DNA from 2 places in the Streptomyces sp. NPDC005533 genome. Region 2 is predicted to be linked to the other one. Evidence: riboswitches for the same ligand, from Rfam matches in the RefSeq annotation. Region 2 holds a riboswitch; the other holds the start of a gene.
The links. Region 2 has a riboswitch for glycine ahead of gcvT (glycine cleavage system aminomethyltransferase GcvT). Riboswitches for the same ligand answer to the same signal wherever they lie in the genome.
Positions count from the first base shown of each region.

Region 1: it holds a riboswitch for glycine, as region 2 does, so the genes downstream of both, gcvP (aminomethyl-transferring glycine dehydrogenase) here and gcvT (glycine cleavage system aminomethyltransferase GcvT) in region 2, are expected to answer to the same signal.

Region 1 is NZ_JBIAJH010000056.1:8,310-15,378, reverse strand. It holds gene ACFYP3_RS33290 (hypothetical protein) at 114-734, shown strand; gene ACFYP3_RS33285 (DUF5999 family protein) at 996-1,184, shown strand; gene gcvP (aminomethyl-transferring glycine dehydrogenase) at 1,312-4,197, opposite strand; glycine riboswitch at 4,393-4,491, opposite strand; gene ACFYP3_RS33275 (PRC-barrel domain-containing protein) at 4,604-4,969, shown strand; gene ACFYP3_RS33270 (DNA polymerase IV) at 5,067-6,509, opposite strand; gene ACFYP3_RS33265 (MerR family transcriptional regulator) at 6,553-7,069, opposite strand, start outside.
Region 2 is NZ_JBIAJH010000001.1:167,850-174,918, forward strand. It holds gene glyA (serine hydroxymethyltransferase) at 1-848, opposite strand, end outside; gene gcvH (glycine cleavage system protein GcvH) at 864-1,244, opposite strand; gene gcvT (glycine cleavage system aminomethyltransferase GcvT) at 1,357-2,472, opposite strand; glycine riboswitch at 2,613-2,716, opposite strand; gene ACFYP3_RS00780 (AAA family ATPase) at 2,922-3,590, shown strand; gene ACFYP3_RS00785 (enhanced serine sensitivity protein SseB) at 3,720-4,454, shown strand; gene ACFYP3_RS00790 (enhanced serine sensitivity protein SseB C-terminal domain-containing protein) at 4,511-5,251, shown strand; gene ACFYP3_RS00795 (ABC transporter permease) at 5,688-6,686, shown strand; gene ACFYP3_RS00800 (ABC transporter substrate-binding protein) at 6,818-7,069, shown strand, end outside.

The sequences.
Region 1 (7,069 bases), on a different contig from region 2:
AGAGAGTTGGCGCGCGGCCATTGCCCCTCGGCCCCCCTCTGGCCCCAGAATGCGACAGCGCCGTCCGCACCTGCCCCCGTTCCACAGGTCTCCCAAGTGAGAGGCGACCCACCATGCCGCTGCATGTCCCTCCGGCTCCCGCGCCCGCCCTGCGCAGCGTCCTCGCGGCACTCGGTTCTCCCACCGCCGTCCACGAGGCGCACACCCCGTCCCTGCGCGCGATCCAGGGGCCGCTGACCGCCGAACTCCCCCTGCCGGTGCACGTCCTCGACCGGCTGGGCATGTCCGCCCTCCCGGCCGGCGGCAGGCCGCCCCGCACGCGGCTCACCGGCTGGCGGTTCCTGATCCGCAGCGGGGACCGTCACGTCGCGGCGGCCGACACCCGCCTGACCCCCGACGGCTGGGCCTTCTCCCACTTCTTCGAGGGGCCCTACGTCGCCGCCACCGAACGCGCCCTGCGCCAGGCGGAGTCCCTCGGTACGAGCTACCAACCGCGGCTGCTGTCCGTACCGGAGCTCTACATGCTGACCCTGTGGCTGCACGGGGCGGTGGGCGCCGACGCCTCCGCCGGGCTGCCCGCCGGTGAGGACCTGCTGGTGCCGCTGGCTCCGGCCCCGCCCGGCATCGCCCCGTTCCGCGCGCATCCGGTCTCCGAGCTGCTGCCCGTGCTCACCCGTCGGCTGACCCCCGCCACGGCTCCGCTCCCTCCGTCGCTGGCCGCGCCCGCCGCCTGACCCGAGTAGCCCATTCGGCCTAGTCCGCTCGGGCCACTTGCGAACCATCCGAAATGACAGGGGAGTTGGCCTGAACCGCCCGCACGAGTGATGCGTCATCAATCTATGAGGACAGCTGCCGGGAAATACCTGCGAAGCGGCTGTCATGGGGGAACACTGATGACACGCTCCCCGCGGGTGCGGGGATGACCCAGGGGGACGGCCATGAATCACGCATCGAGCCGTAGCACGCAGACCACACCGCAGCGAAAGAACGCATCCATGTGCCAGCACCAGCCAGCCTGCCCGTCAGCCGCATCCGCCGACCGGGAGGCCGCGCGCCCGGTGGCCAACCACCCGGAGCAGGGCTGGAGCCTGCTGTGCAACGGCGTCCTGCTCTTCGAGGACACCGGTGAGCTGCTGCCGGACGGCCGGATCATCGCACCGCACCGCCCGCTCGCGGCCGCGTAGGCACGAAGGACGGCCCGGCGGACGCACGCCACGAAGAAGGGGCCGGCCCGGGAGATCCTCCCGGGCCGGCCCCTTCTTCACGTCACGTGCTTCCTGTCACCGCACCGCACGGTGTCAGGGGTCGAACTCAGTGGTCGTACTCGTCCAGCGGCGGGCAGGAGCACACCAGGTTGCGGTCGCCGAAGGCACCGTCGATGCGGCGCACCGGCGGCCAGTACTTCTCGGCGGCCGTGACGCCGCCCGGGAAGACGGCCTCGTCGCGGGTGTACGGGTGGTTCCACTCGCCGCCCAGCGCCGCCGCGGTGTGCGGGGAGTTGGCCAGCGGGTTGTCGTCGGCCGGCCACTCGCCGCCCGCGACCCGCTCGATCTCGCCGCGGATGGCGATCATCGCGTCGCAGAAGCGGTCGATCTCGGCGAGGTCCTCGGACTCCGTCGGCTCGATCATCAGCGTGCCGGCGACCGGGAAGGACATCGTCGGAGCGTGGAAGCCGTAGTCGATCAGGCGCTTGGCGATGTCGTCCACGCTGACGCCCGTGGACTTCGACAGCGGGCGCAGGTCGATGATGCACTCGTGCGCGACCAGGTTGCCCGGGCCGGTGTACAGCACCGGGTAGTGCGGCTCCAGGCGCTTGGCGATGTAGTTGGCGCCGAGCACCGCCACCTGGGTGGCGCGCTTGAGGCCCTCGCCGCCCATCAGGCGCACGTACGACCAGGAGATCGGCAGGATGCCCGCCGAGCCCCACGGGGCGGCCGAGATCGGGCCGACGCCCGTCTCCGGGCCCGCGGTCGGCTGGAGCGGGTGGTTCGGCAGGTACGGGGCCAGGTGCGCCCGGACACCGACCGGGCCGACGCCCGGGCCGCCGCCGCCGTGCGGGATGCAGAAGGTCTTGTGCAGGTTCAGGTGCGAGACGTCGCCGCCGAAGTGACCCGGCTTGGCGAGGCCCACCAGGGCGTTCAGGTTGGCGCCGTCGACGTAGACCTGGCCGCCGGCCTCGTGGACCTGGGCGCAGATGTCGGCGACGTGCTCCTCGAACACACCGTGCGTGGACGGGTAGGTGATCATCAGCACGGCGAGCTCGTCGCGGTACTGCTCGATCTTGGCGCGCAGGTCGGCCGCGTCCACCTCGCCGTCGTCGGCGGTCTTGACGACGACGACCTTCATGCCGGCCATCACGGCGCTGGCGGCGTTGGTGCCGTGCGCGGAGGACGGGATGAGGCAGATGGTGCGCTGCTCGTCGCCGTTCGCGCGGTGGTAGGCGCGAACGGCCAGCAGGCCGGCGAGCTCGCCCTGGGAGCCGGCGTTGGGCTGGATGGACACCTTGTCGTAGCCGGTGACCTCGCAGAGACGTTCCTCCAGCTCGGTGATGAGCGTGAGGTAGCCCTCGGCCTGCTCCACGGGGGCGAAGGGGTGCAGCTGGCCGAATTCGGGCCAGGTGACCGACTCCATCTCGGTGGTCGCGTTGAGCTTCATGGTGCAGGAGCCCAGCGGGATCATGCCGCGGTCCAGCGCGTAGTCCTTGTCCGAGAGCTTGCGCAGGTAGCGCAGCATCGCGGTCTCGGAGCGGTGCTGGTGGAAGACCGGGTGCGTCAGGTAGTCGTCCGAGCGCAGCAGGCCCTCGGGCAGCGTGTCCGCCGTGACCTCGTCCAGCGCCTCGATGTCCGCGGTGACGCCGAAGGCGGCCCAGACGGCCTCGACGTCGGCGCGCAGGGTGGTCTCGTCGCAGGCGACGGAGACGTGGTCGGCGTCGACCAGGTACAGGTTGACGCCGCCCTCGCGGGCGGCGGCGACGACCTCGGCCGCGCGGCCCGGAACGCGGGCGGTGACCGTGTCGAAGTACGAGCCGTGCACGATCTCGACCCCGCCCGCCGTCAGGCCCGCGGCGATCAGGGCGGCGTAGCGGTGGGTCCGGCGGGCGATCGTCCGCAGGCCGTCCGGGCCGTGGTAGACGGCGTACATGGCGGCCATGACGGCGAGCAGCACCTGGGCGGTACAGATGTTGCTGGTGGCCTTCTCGCGGCGGATGTGCTGCTCGCGGGTCTGCAGCGCCAGGCGGTAGGCCTTGTTGCCGTCCGCGTCCACGGAGACGCCGACCAGGCGGCCGGGCAGCGAACGCGCGTGCTTGTCCTGGACGGCCATGTAACCGGCGTGCGGTCCGCCGAAGCCCATCGGGACACCGAAGCGCTGGGTGGTGCCGACGGCGATGTCCGCGCCGAGCGCGCCCGGGGAGGTCAGCAGGGTCAGCGCGAGCAGGTCGGCGGCGACGGCGACGATGGCGCCGAGCGCGTGCGCCTGGTCGATGACCGGCTTGATGTCACGCACGGCGCCCGAGGCGCCCGGGTACTGGACGAGGACGCCGTAGATGCCGCGCTCGGCGATCTCGGCCGGGATGCCGGCGGACAGGTCGGCGACGACGACCTCGATGCCGATCGGCTCGGCACGGGTCTCGATGACGGCGATGGTCTGCGGCAGCGCGTCGGCGTCCACGAGGAAGACGTTCCCCTTGGCCTTGCCCACGCGGCGGGCCAGCGTCATGGCCTCGGCGGCCGCGGTGCCCTCGTCGAGCAGCGAGGCGCCCGAGGTCGGCAGCCCGGTGAGGTCGGCGACGACGGTCTGGAAGTTCAGGAGCGCTTCGAGGCGGCCCTGGGAGATCTCCGGCTGGTACGGGGTGTACGCCGTGTACCAGGCCGGGTTCTCCATGACGTTGCGCAGGATCACCGGCGGGGTGAAGGTCCCGTAGTAGCCGAGACCGATCATGGAGGAGAGGACCTGGTTGCGGTCGGCGAGCGCGCGCAGCTCGGCGAGCACCTCGGCCTCGGTCCGGGCCTCGGGCAGGTCGAGCGCGTCGGCGGTCTTGATCACATCCGGGACCGCGGCGGCGGTCAGTTCGTCCAGGGAGCCGTAGCCCACATGGGCGAGCATCTTCGCCTGCGCCTCGGCATCCGGGCCGATGTGGCGCTGTTCGAAGGGGATGCCTCGCTCCAGCTGGGAGAGCGGAATGCGGTTGGCGGTCATGTACGGAGGCCTCCTGGTCGTATGACCTGCGAGGGGCACCACGGCGCGGGCACCCGGACGGCCTCCCCCTCTGTCATCTGCACCTGAGAGTTTCACCGGAACCACGGGGGTCGCCCGAGCGCTCCGGCTTTCACCGTCGGTGAGGAGAGGCACCGGCACTGCACGCCCGGTACCCGCCCTGCTTTCCAGAGTGGCCTCGTCCGTGCGGTACGTATGCCTGAGAGATTCCGGGGAGGATTTGCTCCTTCGGCGCCTCCGTCTCGTTCACTCGGAGGACTCTCCCGCACAGGGTCGACAGCCATCACCCAGCCTACCAGCGACGTTCTGGCCCCTCCCCGAGTGGCCTCCGCTGCCGTTATGCACTTCTGTAGTCATTACGGAGGAGTTGCGACCATTTGGAGGGACCGTGCAGACCGACATCGATCCGCGCAGCCTGATCGGCCGCAAGGCGTTCGACCGCAACGGCACCAAGATCGGCACCATCGACGAGGTCTACCTCGACGATGCCACGGGCGTCCCGGAATGGGCGGCCGTCCGTACGGGCCTGTTCAGCCGGGACGCCTTCGTCCCGCTGGAGCCGAGCGAGATGGTGGGCGACACCCTGCGGGTGCCCTTCGAGCGCTCCCTGATCAGGGACGCCCCCGACTTCGGCGTCGGCCGTCACCTCTCCCCCGAACAGGAGCTGCAGCTCTACCACCACTACGGCCTGGACACGACCCTGCCCGCGGAGTTCTCGCGCGACTTCGGCCGGCTGGCCGGCGACGAGGGCTGAGCGGCGCGGGTGCGCGGGGCCGCGGCAGCCCCGCCGAGGGCCTCGGGCGGGCGTCGGCCCGGCCCGTGGCGGGCGTGTTCGCCGTCCGGTCCCGGGATCACGCCGCGCCGGCGGGTCCCTGCTCCCCGTCCCCCACCAGCGGCAGCGGGTCGGACGGCGCCAGCTCGGGGTCGTCCACCCGGAAGGTCCGCACCCGCCCGGGCGCGGATCCGGGCTGTTCGAACCGTACGGTCACCCGCCCGACCCCGCTGCCCTGCACCCACCCGGGCCCGTACAGCGCGTGTCGTACGTCGCTCCCGGCCGGCCAGCGGCGCTCGGGGGCCGGCTCCGGCTCCCCGGGCTGCTCGGCGCCCGCCCGGGCCCCCGAGCCCTCCACGGGCGCCGCTGTGGCTCCGAGCGCGCCGTTCCCGGCCGCCTGGCCCGCCCCGGCCGCCTCGCCCGCCCCGTCGGCCTCGTCCGGCTCAGCGGCGAGCGACTGCGCGAACAGGTCCTCCTGCGTGTAGTCCGCCAGCCCCGTCACGCCCACCCCCAGCAGGCGCACCCCGCCCGTGGTGTCCACGCCCTCCAGCAGCCGGGCCGCGGCCTCCCGCACCACGGCGGTGTCGTCCGTGGGCCCGCGCAGCGTCTCGGACCGCGTCAGCGTGGAGAAGTCGTACCGCCGCACCTTCAGCACGATCGTCCGCCCCGAGTGCCCCGACCCCCGCAGCCGCTGCACGCACCGGTCGGCCAGCCGCTGCACCTCGTTCCGGATCCGTACGCGGTCGTGCAGGTCCACGTCGAAGGTGTCCTCGACCGACACCGACTTCGCGTCCCGCTCCGCGACCACCGGGCGGTCGTCCAGCCCCAGCGCCATCCGGTACAGGCCGACGCCGTGCGCGCGCCCGAGCATCCGGACCAGCTCGTCCTCGCCCGCCTCGGCCAGCTCCCCCACCGTGGTGATCCCGGCACGGCGCAGGTGCTCCCCGGTGGCCGGGCCCACCCCGGGCAGGGTCCGCACCGACATCGGCGCGAGCAGCTCCCGCTCGGTCCCCGGCTCGATCAGCAGCAGCCCGGCCGGCTTGGCCTCCTCGGACGCCACCTTGGCCAGCATCTTCGACCCGGCCAGTCCCACCGACCCGCTGAGTCCCGTGGCGGCCCTGATGTCGGCCCGCAACCGCTCCCCCGTGGTCCGGGCGGTCGGGGAGTCGAAGGCGACGCCGCCCGCCTCCAGGTCCACGAAGGCCTCGTCCAGGCTGAGCGGCTCCACGAGCGGCGACAGCTCCCGCAGCAACGCCATCACCACGTCGCTGACCTGCCGGTAGAGGCTGAAGCGCGGGATCAGGTAGGCGCCGTTCGGGCAGAGGCGGCGCGCCTGCGCCGTCGGCATCGCGGAGTGCACGCCGAAGCGCCTGGCCTCGTACGAAGCGGTGGCGACGACCCCGCGCGGCCCGAGCCCGCCGACGATGACGGCCTTGCCCCGCAGGCTCGGCTTCGACGCCTGCTCGACCGAGGCGTAGAAGGCGTCCATGTCCAGGTGCAGGATGGTCGGCGCGGCTCTCACGGCACCGATGCTGCCCTACGGCACTGACATTTCCCCGGCCCGGTCAGACGGCGCGGTTGCGGCGGGCGGCCAGCTCGTCCGTCGGGTTCTGCCCGACCAGGGTCTCGCCGGTGTCCACCCGCTCCCCGTGCAGCTGCGACAGCGCGCTCTCGACGTCGCTCCACACCACGCCCACGGCGATGCCGAAGACGCCCTGTCCGCCCTGGAGCAGGCTCACGACCTGGTCCGGGGAGGTGCACTCGTACACGGTGGCGCCGTCGCTCATGAGCGTCATCCGCTCCAGGTCCGCGAACCCGCGGTCCCGCAGGTGCTGGACCGTCGTGCGGATGTTCTGCAGCGCCACCCCGGTGTCCAGGAAGCGCTTGACGATCTTGAGGACCACCACGTCGCGGAAGCTGTAGAGCCGCTGCGTGCCCGACCCGTACGCGGGCCGCACGCTGGGCTCGACCAGCCCGGTCCGCGCCCAGTAGTCCAGCTGCCGGTAGGTGATGCCGGCCGCCGCGCACGCCGTCGGCCCGCGGTATCCGATCTGCTCGGGCGCCGGATCACCGCCCACCGGT
Region 2 (7,069 bases):
TCCTTGAACTCCGGCGAGGCCGCGACCTTGAAGGAGACGGCCTTGGCTGCGATCACGTGCTCCAGCGGGCCGCCCTGCTGACCGGGGAAGACCGCGGAGTTGATCTTCTTGGCCAGTTCCTGCGTCGACAGGATGACACCGCCGCGCGGACCGCCGAGGGTCTTGTGCGTGGTGGTGGTGACCACGTGGGCGTGCGGCACCGGGTTCGGGTGCAGACCCGCGGCGACCAGGCCGGCGAAGTGCGCCATGTCGACCATCAGGTACGCGCCGACCTCGTCCGCGATGCGGCGGAAGGCGGCGAAGTCCAGCTGGCGCGGGTACGCGGACCAGCCGGCGACGATCAGCTGCGGCTTGGACTCCTTGGCCAGGCGCTCGACCTCGGCCATGTCCACCTCGCCGGTCTCGTCGACGTGGTACGGGACCACGTTGTAGAGCTTGCCGGAGAAGTTGATCTTCATGCCGTGGGTCAGGTGACCGCCGTGGGCCAGGTTCAGGCCCATGATCGTGTCGCCCGGCTTCAGCAGCGCGAACATCGCGGCGGCGTTCGCCTGCGCACCCGAGTGCGGCTGGACGTTCGCGGCCTCGGCGCCGAACAGCGCCTTGATGCGGTCGATCGCGATCTGCTCGACCACGTCGACGTGCTCGCAGCCGCCGTAGTACCGGCGGCCCGGGTAGCCCTCGGCGTACTTGTTGGTCAGGACCGAACCCTGGGCCTCCATGACGGCGACCGGAGCGAAGTTCTCCGACGCGATCATTTCCAGGGTGGACTGCTGGCGCACGAGCTCGGCGTCGACGGCGGCGGCGACGTCCGGGTCGAGCTCGTGAAGAGGGGTGTTCAGTACAGACATCAGGGTCCCCTGGGGTCAGTTACCGGCGGTGAGCTTGGCGTACTCCTCGAAGGACAGCGTGTCCTTCGGCTCCTCCGAGAGGCGCACCTTGAAGAGCCAGCCGCCCTCGAACGGGGCGGTGTTCACGAGCGCCGGGTCGTCCACGACGTCCTGGTTGAACTCGACGATCTCACCGGTGACGGGGGAGTACAGGTCGCTGACCGACTTCGTCGACTCCAGCTCGCCACAGGTCTCGCCCTCGGTCACGCTCTCGCCGACCTCGGGGAGCTGGGCGTAGACGACGTCACCGAGCGCGTTGGCCGCGAACTCCGTGATGCCGACCGTCGCGACGCCGTCGACGGCGTCCGACAGCCACTCGTGCTCCTTGGTGTAACGCAGATTCTCGGGGGTGCTCATGGCCTGATTCTCCTGGATGCGGGGGAGTGGATACGAACGGTGGTCTCGGGTACCGAGACACTGCCGGACGGGGATCCCGTACGGCTCGTGCACGGCTCGGCCGTGTGCGGAGCTACTTCTGCCGCTTGTAGAACGGCAGCGCCACGACCTCGTACGGCTCATGCGTACCGCGAATGTCGACGCCGACGCCGGAGGTGCCGGGCGCGGCGTGCGCCGCGTCCACGTACGCCATCGCGATCGGCTTGCCCAGCGTCGGGGACGGGGCGCCGGAGGTGACCTCGCCGATGACCTGGCCGTCGGCGACGACCGGGAAGCCGGCGCGCGGGACGCGGCGGCCCTCGGCGACCAGACCGACCAGCTTGCGCGGCGGGTTCGTGGCGGCGCGCTCGGCGGCGGCCTCCAGCGCGGCGCGGCCGACGAAGTCCCCCTCCTTCTCGAACTTCACGACCCGGCCCAGCCCCGCGTCGAACGGGGTGAGGGAGGTGGTCAGCTCGTGCCCGTACAGCGGCATGCCCGCTTCCAGGCGCAGGGTGTCGCGGCAGGACAGGCCGGCCGGCACCAGGCCGACGCCCTCGCCGGCCTTGGTCAGGGCCTCCCACAGCTGTACGGCGTGCTCGGGAGCGACGAACAGCTCGAAGCCGTCCTCGCCGGTGTAGCCCGTACGCGCGATCAGCGCGGGCACGCCCGCGACGGTGCCCGGCAGACCGGCGTAGTACTTGAGGCCGTCCAGGTCGGCGTCCGTCAGGGAGGCCAGGATGCCGGGGGACTCCGGGCCCTGCACCGCGAGCAGCGCGTACGCGTCGCGGTCGTCGCGGACCTCGGTATCGAAGCCGGCGGCACGCTCGGTCAGGGCGTCGAGGACGACCTGGGCGTTGGAGGCGTTGGCGACGACCATGAACTCGGTCTCGCCGAGGCGGTAGACGATCAGGTCGTCGACGATCCCGCCGTCCTCCTGACAGATGTGCGTGTAGCGGGCGCGGCCGACGCCGACGGTGGAGATGTTGCCGACCAGCGCGTAGTCCAGCGCCTTGACGGCCTCCGGGCCGGTCAGCGTGATCTCGCCCATGTGGGACAGGTCGAAGAGGCCGGCCTTGGTGCGCACGGCGTTGTGCTCGTCGCGCTCGCTGGCGTACCGCAGCGGCATGTCCCAGCCCGCGAAGTCGGTCATGGTCGCACCGAGCGAGCGGTGCAGCGCATCGAGGGCGGTCAGACGGGGGGCAGTGCTCATGGGTGTGGCTCCCGAGTCCCAGGGCATGACATGACGAGGAGGGTCCTCCCCATCTGTCATCGGAACCTGAGAGGTTCGCCGAGAGTTCCTCGGCTTGCACCTTGGGTGGAGCTGTCGAGCAGCTCGCTTTTCAGATCTGCCTCATCCACGCGGTACGGGGCCTGAGAGATTCAAGGGAGGATCTTGCTCCTTCGGCGCCCGCGCACGGCCTTGCGGCGTGCCGGGACTCTCCCGCGCGGATTCAAGCGGCCGGTATGCAGTTGGTCCAGATGGCGCACATCATTGCACGCCATGCCCGTGATCGGGCGGAGGGGTCCGAAAGTTCGTACGGTACCCCGAGCGGGCGGCCCGGAACCGGGGATGCCGGATTACCGTCTCTTTACACTCAGTGGGCAAGGGTCCTGTGGCCCGATTCGGGGGAGGCGAACACTGTGCGGAGATTCGGAGCGGTGACGACGACGGGAACCGTGGACGCGGTGCCGGCGCAGCGCGGGGCGCGCGGACGGGACCGCGAGCGCGAGCGTCCGGCGGACACCCGCACCGGCTCCGTACGCGACCTGCGCGGACCCGGGGTGCGCGGCCCGCAGCGGCTCGCCTTCGCGGGCGGGGACATCGTCGTGGTGTCCGGCCTGCCCGGCGGCGGCAAGAGCACCCTGATCAAGCGGGCGGCGGCCGACGGCGGCGCCGTCGACTCCCAGGACACCCGGGAGCGCTGGGAACGGCGGATGCCGGCGGCCCTGCCGTACGCCGCGTACCGGCCGCTGGTGCGCGCCGCGCACTACTGGGGGCTGTGGCGGCTCCTGCGCTCCGGTACCTCCGTGGTCGTCCACGACTGCGGTACGCAGAGCTGGGTGCGCGGGCTGCTCGGCGCGGCCGCGCGGCGCCGGGGGCGGGCGCTGCACCTGCTCCTCCTCGACAGCAGCCCCGCGGAGGCCCTCTCCGGGCAGGCCGCGCGGGGGCGGCGGGTCTCGGCCTACGCCTTCGCCCGCCACCGGGGCGCGGTGGGCCGCCTCCTGCGCGAGGCCGAGGCGGGCCGTCCCCCGCGGGGCTGCGCCTCCGTCACCCTGCTGGACCGCCGCTCGGCTGCCGCGGTGACGGGCATCGCCTTCCACGGCTGAGCCCGGACTCCGTCCCGGGCCCCACGCCCCGACCGCGGGCCAGGCCGAATCCCGGCCCCGGCGGTGGGGCGGCGCGCGGGGCCGGTACCCTGCGGGGCGACACGCGGCGGGATCACGGAGGCACGGGACATGCAGGGCAGCGGCTGGCCGGGGAATGAGCTGGAGCACGTGCTCGGGGCGGCGCTCGGGCAGCCGGACGCCGGCGGGCGGATCCTGGAGGTGCTCGGGCGCAGCCAGGTATGGGTGCCCCTGCCCGGTGGCGGCGGCCCGGACTCGGCCGACCTCACCCTGCCCACGATGGACATCGACGGCGCGGCCTACGTCCCCGTCTACAGCTCCGAGGCCCAGTTCCTCGCGTGCGTCGGCCCCGGCATGGACTTCGCCGTGGCCCCGGCCGTGGAGTTCGCCCGCGGCCTGCCCCCGCAGCTCGGCATCGCGGTCAATCCCGAGGGCGCCGTCGGCGTCCCGCTCCCCCCGCCCGCCGTGGCGGAGCTCTGCCGCACCGGCCGGACCCCCCTCGACGGCCCCTCCACCGGCGGCCGCGTCCGGCTCTACGAGCCCGACTGGCAGGAGGACCCGGTGGACTTCCTGGCCGCCGCGGCCGAGGAGTTCCGGGCCACCGGAGTGGTCGCGGCCGCGCACCGCTGCCTGGCCAGCGTCGAGGGCGGTGCGCCGGAGCTGTTCATCGGTGTCCGCCTGCTGGGATGGGAACCCGAGATGCGCGAGGCCCCGATGGAGGCCCTCGGACGGGCGCTGACGCGCGTCCCGCCGCCGTGGCCCGTGCAGTTGATCCTGCTGGACGCCGCCCAGGACCCGGTCACGGACTGGATTCGTGAGCGCGTACGCCCCTTCTACCTCCCGTAGGGCCGCTTAAGCTGAGGGGCACGCGTGGACGACGGGCGGACGAAGAGGGGTACCGGGTGAGTGCGTCAGGCACGGCCGCGGCCGGGCAGGTCGAGCACATGATGCGCCAGGTGACCCCCGGGCGCTATGAGAGTTACGAGTCGCTCCTGCACGCCCTGGCCGAGGGGCGGCTCTGGATGCTGCTCTGGCAGGGCCAGCCGGGCTCCCCGGACGCCCAGTACGGCGGCATGGAGGTCGACGGCCTCGGGTACGCGCCCTGCGTCACCTCCCCGCAGGAGCTGGCCGCCAGCGGCTGGAACCGGGGCTTCGAGGTGGTCACCGGGCGGGACATCGCCCGCGCCCTGTACCCGGACCGCTGGGGCCTGTGGCTCAACCCGCACGCTCCGGGCGGCGGCCTCGGCGTTCCCTGGGCCGACCTGCGCCGCATCGCCACCGGCCTGGACCGGATGCCGGCCGGCCCGCTGCGGCTCTCCGAGCCGTCGATCGAGCTCCCGCAGTTCTACGGGCTGCTGACCCAGCACGCCCACCGCACGCCCGCCGTCCGGTCGCTGCGCCGCGCCTGGGTGCAGCCCGCGCTCGGGTCCCCGTACCTCGCGGTCGGTCTCGACCTGTACGACGCCTCCGCGCCCGCGCTGGAATCCGTACGGGAGATGATGCGCCAGTCCGTCGGGGTGGTCCCCGAGGGCGTCCCGGTGTGCACGGTCGCGCTGGCGGACGAACACGACCCGGTGGCGATGTGGCTGCGCGCGCAGACCCGCCCCTTCTACGACCGCGAGGGCCAGGCCCCGGCGTACTGATCCGTCCCTCCGCATATCGAGACATCCCCCACGAAGGCCGCACCCCACCCATGGGTGCGGCCTTCCGCATATCCACGGAATAAACCCAAGATCCATGTCCGAAAGGGCAGTTGGGACGGATGTCCGTTCCGCGCCGAACATGAGGTCTTGAACCGCTGAGGCGGGTGCGCCGTTCGGATAACGGAAGTCGACTCGTCACATCACGGTTGCGCATCACATCACCGTCGGGTCTGGCGGGTGATCGAGAGACCGTTGAAGACTCCCCCCACTGAGAGGGCCCAACCAGCGGGTGCCCACTCTTCATCCGCATTTCGCGACCGGTTCCGTAGCGCCGGACCGCCGACGACCAGCGACAACCGCGACACGATGTGAACCAAGCCGTCACAGCGGCTGGCAGGGGCCGGCCACCAGCCGGCCGAGAGGGGTCCCCACCACGATGACGGCACCTACCGAGACCAGCGGGCCCGCGGGGCTCCAGCCCGGCGCCAGCCCGGACGGGGCGAAGCAAGGGGCGATTGAGGGTCGTTCGCTCGGCCGGATCGCCTGGACCCGCCTCAAGCGGGACAAGGTCGCGATGGCCGGCGGGATCGTCGTCCTCTTCCTGGTCGTGCTGGCCGTTCTCTCGCAGCCGATCCAGGCGGTCTTCGGCCTCGATCCCGACGCCCTCCACCAGGACCTGATCGACCCGTCGCTCGCGACTCCCGTCGGCTCCTTCGGCGGCATCAGCTGGTCCCACCCGCTGGGCGTGGAGCCGAAGTTCGGCCGTGACATCGCCACCCGCATCCTGGAGGGCTCCTGGGTGTCGCTGCTCGTGGCCTTCGGTTCGACCCTGCTGTCCGTGGTCATCGGCTCGGTGCTGGGCGTCGTCGCCGGCTACTACGGCGGCTGGGCCGACACCGTCATCAGCCGGATGATGGACACCTTCCTCGCCTTCCCGCTGCTGCTGTTCGCGATCTCCATCTCGGCCGCGCTGCAGGGCGGCGCCTTCGGACTGGAGGGGCTGCCGCTCCACATCAGCGTGCTGGTGTTCGTGATCGGCTTCTTCGGCTGGCCGTACATCGGACGCATCGTGCGCGGCCAGACGCTGTCGCTGCGCGAACGGGAGTTCGTCGACGCGGCGCGCTCCCTGGGAGCGCGGGGCCCGTTCATCGTCTTCAGGGAGCTGCTTCCGAACCTGGTGGCGCCGATCCTCGTCTACGCGACCCTGCTGATCCCCACCAACATCCTTTTCGAGGCGTCCCTGAGCTTCCTGGGCGTCGGTATCCAGCCCCCGCAGGCTTCCTGGGGCGGAATGCTGAGCGAGGCCGTCAGGTACTACAAGGTCGACCCGATGTACATGGTCGTGCCGGGCCTGGCGATCTTCATCACCGTGCTCGCCTTCAACCTGCTCGGCGACGGTCTGCGGGACGCCCTGGACCCCAAGAGCCGCCGCTGAACCGTTTCCTCGGGCGCGGCCGGGCCACCGCCCACCCCATCACCACTCCACTCTGAATCAGGGGGCTTAACTCCACCATGAAAAGCAGGTCGAGATCAGCTGCGGTGCTCGTGGCCGCCATCAGCATCGCCATGGGCGCCTCCGCGTGCAGCGGCGGGGACAAGACGGGTGAGGGCGACGGCAAGGCCGCCGCTGCCAACGCCGCCGTCACGGGTGTCGTCAACACCTCGGACAAGAAGGGTGGGACGCTCGTCTACGAGGCGTCCGACACGCCCGACTCCTTCGACCCGGGCAACACGTACTACGGCTTCGTCTTCAACTTCAGCCGTCTGTACGCGCGTCCGCTGACCACCTTCGCCCCCGCGCCGGGCGCCGAGGGCAAC